DNA from 2 places in the Devosia sp. GW821-FHT12F11 genome. Region 1 is predicted to be linked to the other one. Evidence: riboswitches for the same ligand, from Rfam matches in the RefSeq annotation. Region 1 holds a riboswitch; the other holds the start of a gene.
What was found. A riboswitch is a leader RNA that binds a small molecule or an ion and turns the genes downstream of it on or off. The one in region 1 is predicted to bind ZMP and ZTP.
Positions count from the first base shown of each region.

Region 1 (3,790 bases):
GGCGAGATGACGGTGTCGCGCCTCTCGGTCGCTGCCGGCCTGCTCGGAGACCTGGCAAGGAGCGCCTGAGCTCAGCCGTTGGCCGCTTGCGACGGCGCAGCGAGGGCCGACCAGTCGAAATCGCGCGCCCAGGGCGCAATGGGTGCTGGAAGGACCTGACGGGACCGAGACGGTGGCGGTCAGTGGCCGCATCGCCGCCAATACGATGGAGATCGCTGCCGCGGCGGTGCAGAAGGGCCTCGGCATCGCGCAACTGCCGGCCTCGGCGGCGGCGCCGGCCATTGCCGACGGCCGGCTGCGCCGCGTCCTGCCCGACTATGCGTCGGCGGTGGGCGGGGTCTATGCGCTTTACCCCTCGAGCCGGCACCTGTCGCCGGCAGTCAAGGCCTTTGTCGAGCTCGCCGCCGAGCGGCTGAGCCGGGCGGCGGCGCGCGAAGACTGCGCGCCGGAGGCTTTGGGGGGCGATTAGTGCCGGAAGTGACGCATCCCGGTCATGATCATGGCGATGCCGGCGGCGTCCGCCGCGTCGATCACGGCCTGGTCGTTCATCGAGCCGCCGGGCTGGATCACCGCGGTGGCGCCGGCTTCGACCGCCGCCAGCATGCCATCGGGGAACGGGAAGAAGGCGTCGGAGGCCACCACCGAGTTGGCGGTCAGGGCGCCCTCGATGCCGGCGGCTTCGGCGGCGTCGATGGCCTTGCGGTGCGCCACGCGGCTTGAATCGAGCCGGCTCATCTGGCCGGCGCCGATGCCGACGGTGGCGCCGTCCCTGACATAGATGATGGCGTTCGACTTGACGTGCTTGGCGACCTTCATGGCGATCTTCAGGTCGCGCAGCTCGGCCTCGGTCGGTTGCTTCTTGGTCACCACCTTGAACTCGGTGTCGTCGACATTGCGGTCGTCGCGACCCTGCACCAACAGGCCACCGGCCAGCGATTTCACCGTCAGGCCGCCGGCCTTGGGGTCGGCAAGCGCGCCGGTGAGCAGCAGGCGGAGGTTCTTCTTCGCCGCGATGATGCGGATCGCTTCCTCGGTGGCGTCGGGCGCGACGATCACCTCGGTGAACACCTTGACGATCTCGGTGGCGGTCGGCCCGTCGATGATCTGGTTCAGCGCCACGATGCCGCCGAAGGCGCTGACAGGGTCGGTGCGGTGGGCCAGTTGGTAAGCCTCGATCAGCGTCTTGCCGATGGCGAAACCGCAGGGGTTGGCGTGCTTGATGATGGCGACGGCCGGCACTGCCGGGTCGAATTCCGACACTAGTTCGAAGGCCGCGTCGGTGTCGTTGAGGTTGTTGTAGCTCAGCGCCTTGCCCTGCACCTGGCGGGCGGTGGCGACGCCGGGGCGCTGCTCGCCGGTGGTGTAGAAGGCGGCCCACTGGTGCGGGTTCTCGCCGTAGCGCATCACTTCCTTGAGCCGGCCGGCGAACGAGCGGTAGGGCATCTCGGCATAGTCGAGGGTTCTGGCGAACCAGCTCGAGATCACCGAGTCATAAGCGGCGGTGCGGGCATAGGCCTTGGCGGCGAGGCGCTGGCGCAGCTCGTAGGGCACGCCGCCCGAGGTGCGGATGTGCTCGAGCACCGTGTCATAGTCGGCGGGGTCGACGATAACAGTGACATAGGCGTGGTTCTTGGCCGCCGAGCGGATCATCGCCGGGCCGCCGATATCGATGTTCTCGATGGTCTCGTCGTAGGAGGCGCCCTTGGCGATGGTTTCCTCGAACGGGTAGAGGTTCACCACCACGAGGTCGATGGCGCCGATCTGGTGCTCGTCCATCGAAGCCCTATGGGTGGGGTTATCGCGCACCGCGAGCAACCCGCCATGCACCTTGGGGTGCAGCGTCTTCACCCGGCCATCCATCATTTCGGGGAAGCCGGTGAGATCGGAGATGTCCCGCACGGCTGCACCCGTCGACGCGATCAGCTTGGAGGTGCCGCCGGTCGAGACCAGATCGACACCCAGCCCGGCCAGCGCCTTGGCGAAATCGGCCATCCCGGTCTTGTCGAAGACACTGAGGAGGGCGCGCTTGATGGGAACTATGGCGTTGGACATGGGGGCTCCGTCACGGTTGAAGGGGGGCCCAGGCGAGCGGCAGCTGTCGTTCGCGTTCCCCGATGGTGGCCCATCTCTTCTCGCCAGTCGCGCGAACGCGGGCCTTATTGCAGAAACAGCTGACGTTGGGAAGGTATTCGGGAAAGGTACTCGGTCAGTTCTCTTCGAGGGTAAAAATCCAGCTCACTTCGCTGGCATCGGAGACGAGCGTATCGAGCACCAGTTGCTTGGTGCGGTGGAAGCCGAAATAGGCGGATTGCCGGACGCTGTCCTCGATCCGCATCTCGGCGCCTTCCCAGAGGAAGGTCCAGACTGCACCGGAGTTGAGACGCAGGCGGATCAGGTCGTCGGTCAGTTGCACCTCGGTCTGGTGGGCGAGGTGGAAGCGGATGGCGGCGGCGCCGGAGACCCGGCTGCGATGGCGCACGAAACGATCCTGCCCGACCAGGGTCTTGCCCTCGGCGAGCAGCGTCAGGTGGCGCTCGAGCGTCACGCCGAAGCGTTCGGCATAACCGTGCGAGGTGATGATCAGCGTGTCGTCGGCGCTGCGGGCCTCGATCTCGCTGGGGCGGCCGAGCTGGATCAGGCGCCCGGCCAACGGACCGGACGGCGCGATCGCCGCGGCCGACTGGGCGTTGATGGTGGGCGCCGAATGGGCGATGCCCTGGCGGAACAGCAGCGCGTCGTCATAGTCGGATGGCGCCGGGCCGCAATTGCAGACCACGAGGTCGCGACCGTGGCTGAACTCGAAGGCCATGGCGCTGGCATGGGCGTGGGCGGTGAACTCGGGATCGGCGACGAGGCCCGAATCCGCGACGACGATGGAGCGGCCGGCGATCAGCCGGCCATAACCGCCGGCGGTGCCGGTCTGGCGGGCGCGGGCGGCGCTCTGCGCCTGGATGGCGACGATCAGGTCGTGCGGCATCTGGCCGGTGCCGTTGAAATAGGCGGGTTCGCCCGTGCCGAGCGAGATGGCGTCGAGCGCCCGGTGCATGCTCTCGGTCAGCTCTTCGAGGTCGCGCGAAGCCTGCTCGTGGTCGCGGCGCAGCGCCAGCTTGATGGTGATGAGCTCGATCAGCAGCTGGATCTGGATCTTGGCCGAGCGGGTGCGGTGCAACCCGTCCTCGTCGATCTGGGTGTCGACGAGGTTCAGCACGTGCCGCACCCGCCCCTCGACTTCGGAATTGGGCCGGTCGGAGCAGAGCGCCACGCCGACCAGGGCGATGGCGACGAGCAGCGCATCCACCGGGTCGGTGGCGAGCAGCGCCCGAATCTTCAGCGACGAGATCTGCGTGGAAAGCGAGCGGGCGATCTGCTGGGTCTGCTCGAGCGAGGCGCCCTCGACGAGGAGGTTGTAGTGCCGCAGCCAGTTGAGCACGCGGCGGGCGGTGAGCGCCGGACTCCAGCTGTCGCGGTTGAAATGGCCCTCGCGCCCGATCCAGTCGAGCGTCATGGTGCGGGCGAAGCGGCGCTCCTCGTCGGTGCGAGCATCGCGGAAATGGCGGAGCCAGGCGAAGGCCTGCAGGTCGTCCTGCCAGTCATCGTGGTCGACCTCGAGCGAAAACGGCGAGACACCGTGCGTGTCGACGAGCTTGCTCGCCAGCAGGTAGCGGCCCTGCATCATCTCGAGGATGGTTTCGCGATCGGTGGGGCGAAACTCGGCGAGCGCCCCGATCAGGTCGTCATTGCTCGGGCCGGTCCAGGTCCAGCGGATCAGCGGATTGGTGACGATGTGATC
Region 1 covers NZ_JBXAPX010000001.1:116,832-120,621, reverse strand. The annotation lists gene AC1ROK_RS00655 (NAD-glutamate dehydrogenase) at 1-69, shown strand, start outside; gene AC1ROK_RS00650 (LysR substrate-binding domain-containing protein) at 32-469, shown strand; gene purH (bifunctional phosphoribosylaminoimidazolecarboxamide formyltransferase/IMP cyclohydrolase) at 466-2,052, opposite strand; ZMP/ZTP riboswitch at 2,072-2,153, opposite strand; gene AC1ROK_RS00640 (heparinase II/III family protein) at 2,207-3,790, opposite strand, start outside.

Region 2 (3,790 bases), on a different contig from region 1:
GCGACGATGGCCTCTTTGAGGCTCATCACCCGCGGCACGACCCCGCGATCGAGGACGTTCATATTGAGCGAGATGCGCTGCTCGAGGTCGCTCAGCTTGAACAGCTGCTCCATCAGGATGGCCGGGTCGACCGTGCCTGCGCGTGGCTCGATGACCAGGCGGACGTCGTCGGCGCTCTCGTCGCGGATGTCCTTGAGCAGTGGCAGCTTCTTGTTGAGCAGCAGCTCGGCGATCTTTTCGACCAGCTTGGACTTCTGCACCCCATAGGGGATTTCGGTGACGACGATCTGGTAGACGCCGCGCCCCTTGTCCTCGCGCTCCCAGCGGGCGCGCAGACGGAACGAGCCGCGGCCGGTCTCGTAGGAATTGAGGATCGAGGCCTGGCTTTCCACCAGGATGCCGCCGGTCGGAAAATCCGGACCGGGGATGTAGCGCATCAGATCGGCGGTGGTGGTGCTGTCGCGCCCGTTGTTGATCAGGTGCAGCGCCGCGTCGCAGATCTCATCGACGTTGTGCGGCGGGATCGACGTCGCCATGCCGACGGCGATGCCAGTCGAGCCGTTGGCTAACAGGTTCGGGAAGTTGGCGGGCAGCACCGAGGGTTCCTCGGTGGCGCCGTCATAAGTCGGCTTGAAGTCGACCGCGTTCTCGCCGAGGCCCTCGAGCAGCCGCGAGGCCACCTCGGTCATGCGCGCTTCGGTGTAGCGGTAGGCCGCCGCCCCATCGCCGTCGATATTGCCGAAGTTCCCCTGGCCGTCGACCAGCGGGTAGCGCATGGCAAAATCCTGCGCCAGGCGGACCATGGCGTCATAGATCGACTGGTCGCCGTGCGGGTGGAAGCTACCGATCACGTCGCCGACCACCTTGGCCGACTTCTTGTAGGCGCCGCCGGGATCGAGGCGCAGCAGCCGCATGGCATGGAGAATCCGGCGATGCACCGGCTTCAGGCCGTCGCGGGCATCGGGCAGGGCGCGCTGGGTGATGGTGGAGAGGGCGTAGGAGAGGTAGCGCTCCTCGAGCGCCTCGCGGAGATCCACGACCCGCTTGTTCTCGCCATCGGGCGGGAGGGTATCGGGATCGTCGCTCATCGGGTGGTCTCAGTCATGCGAATCATTTTCGCACTATAGCGATTGGGGCCTCGAACCGGGCGTGCAGCAAGGCCGCATCCCCGAAGTTTAGCGGTTCGTCGCAGCCGGCCTGACGTGGGAGCAAAACCCGAGAAGCGCCGCAACGGGTTGCGCCGGCAACGGCTTGCGCTACGATCACCACATGCTTCGCCTCATCCTTGTTCGCCATGCCAAATCCGCCTGGGACGATCCGGGGCTGACCGATTTCGACCGACCGTTGGCGCTGCGTGGTATCGCGGCGGCGGCATGGATCGGCGACACCCTGACCAAGCACGGCTGGTTGCCCGACCGCATCGTCTGCTCCACCTCACGCCGCACGCGCGAAACGCTGGAACTTGCAATGGCCCGCCTGCCGGCCAACGGTCCCAGACCTGACGTGGTCTGGAGCGATGCCGTCTACGACCGGCGCGACCATGACTATCTGGGCCTGATCGCAGAGCAGGGGGGCGACACAAAAGTGCTGATGCTGGTGGGGCACAACAGCGCCACCGAGAACACAGCGCTGGCACTGAGCGCTGGCGGTGAGGCCTTGGGGAATTTTCCGACTGCAGGCATCGCTGTGATCGACTGTGAGGTCTCTGACTGGATGGAGCTGGCGCCTCGCTGCGGGCGCCTGCTGCATTTTCTGCGGCCGCCGAAGGGGTAGCCCGGGACGGGGCGCCGCAAGGGGCGCCCCGATGCTGCAATCAGAGATTGCAGCGATGGTAGCGGCCATCATAGCCAAGGAACATGTCGGTCTCGGCGTTGTACGAGCGATAGCGCGCCTCGCAGGCTGCGACATGACCATCGAAGCCGTCATAGCGGTCGACGTTGCGGTTCATGCTGCCGACGATTGCGGCGCCCACGGCAAAGCCGAAGATGCCGGCGGCGACGCCGCCGAGGTTCGGCTGGTTCCAGCGATACCAGTTGCGGTACTCGTTGGTGCCCCACCGATTGTGATTGCGGCGCCAGTCATCGCAACCGCGCCAGTTCGGGTGATCGAGGCAGCGCTCCGAAACGTAGCGCTGCTGCTGGCCGATACTGATATTGACGGAAGCCGCGCTGGCAGGGGCGGGGATCATCATGATGCCGGCAAGACCGGTACCGATAATCGCGGAGGCGAGCTTTTTCATGTGAGACTCCTGGTCTTCTTGTTATCGACGCTTGCCCTGACAACGTGCAGCGACACGCATAGTTGCTGCGGAGGCAGGGGGCAGGGGCTTTCATCGGCCGGCCAGTTCTGCGATAACGGGGCGTTCGCGCGACTGGCGAGATCAGATGGGGCACCATCGGGGAACGCGAACGAGCAGCTGCCGCTCGCCTGGGCACCCAACCGAAACCCCATGGGAGCCCGCATGAACCGGACCATCCAAAGATATTGCCAGGCTGTCGTCAGCTTGGAATCGCTTGGGCCAGCGTGCTACACGCACGCCAACCGAAACCCCAATCCTTCTGCCCCGGGAGACGCCAAATGAGCGCCGCCACGTCCCTTCCGCTCTTTCCCCGCTTCTTCACCAACACGCTGGCCGAGACCGATCCTGAGATCGCCGAGGCCATCAAGCTGGAACTCGGTCGGCAGCAGCACGAGATCGAACTGATCGCGTCCGAGAACATCGTGTCCAAGGCCGTGCTCGAGGCCCAGGGCTCGATCATGACCAACAAGTACGCCGAGGGTTACCCGGGCAAGCGCTATTACGGCGGCTGCCAGTACGTCGACATCGCCGAGAACCTCGCGATCGAGCGTGCCAAGGAGCTGTTCGGCGCCAACTTCGCCAACGTCCAGCCGAACTCCGGCTCACAGATGAACCAGGCGGTGTTCCTGGCGCTGCTCGAGCCCGGCGACACCTTCATGGGCCTCGACCTGAACTCGGGCGGTCACCTGACGCACGGCTCGCCCGTCAATATGAGCGGCAAGTGGTTCAAGGTCGTCTCCTATGGCGTGCGCCAGGACGATCACCTGCTCGACATGGATGAAGTCGCCCGTCTCGCCCGCGAGCACAAGCCCAAGCTGATCCTCGCGGGCGGCACCGCCTATTCCCGCGTGTGGGATTGGGCCCGCTTCCGCGAGATCGCCGATGAAGTCGGCGCCTTCCTGATGGTCGACATGGCGCACATCGCTGGGCTCGTCGCCGGCGGCGTGCACCCCTCGCCGGTGCCGCACGCACACGTCACGACCACCACCACGCACAAGTCGCTCCGCGGCCCGCGCGGCGGCATGATCCTTTGCAACGACGAGGCGATCGCCAAGAAGATCAACTCGGCGGTGTTCCCGGGCCTGCAGGGCGGGCCGCTGATGCACGTCATCGCGGCCAAGGCGGTGGCCTTCAAGGAGGCGCTGCAGCCCGAGTTCAAGGCCTACGCCCGCCAGGTGGTGGCCAATGCCCGCACCCTCGCGGCGACGCTGATCGAGAACGGTCTCGACGTGGTTTCCGGCGGCACCGACAACCACCTGATGCTGGTGGACCTGCGCAAGAAGAACGCCACCGGCAAGCGGGCGGAAGCCGGCCTCGGTCGCGCCTACATCACCTGCAACAAGAACGGCATCCCGTTCGACCCGGAGAAGCCGTTCGTCACCTCGGGCATCCGTCTGGGCACCCCGGCGGCAACCAGCCGTGGCTTCGGCGAGGCCGAGTTCCGCGAGATCGGCAAGCTGATCGTCGAGGTGCTGGATGGCCTGCGTGAAG
Region 2 covers NZ_JBXAPX010000003.1:437,544-441,333, reverse strand. The annotation lists gene parC (DNA topoisomerase IV subunit A) at 1-1,088, opposite strand, end outside; gene AC1ROK_RS12195 (SixA phosphatase family protein) at 1,270-1,773, shown strand; gene AC1ROK_RS12190 (BA14K family protein) at 1,814-2,239, opposite strand; ZMP/ZTP riboswitch at 2,358-2,440, shown strand; gene glyA (serine hydroxymethyltransferase) at 2,578-3,790, shown strand, end outside.
Region 2: another riboswitch for ZMP and ZTP. It lies ahead of glyA (serine hydroxymethyltransferase); the one in region 1 lies ahead of purH (bifunctional phosphoribosylaminoimidazolecarboxamide formyltransferase/IMP cyclohydrolase).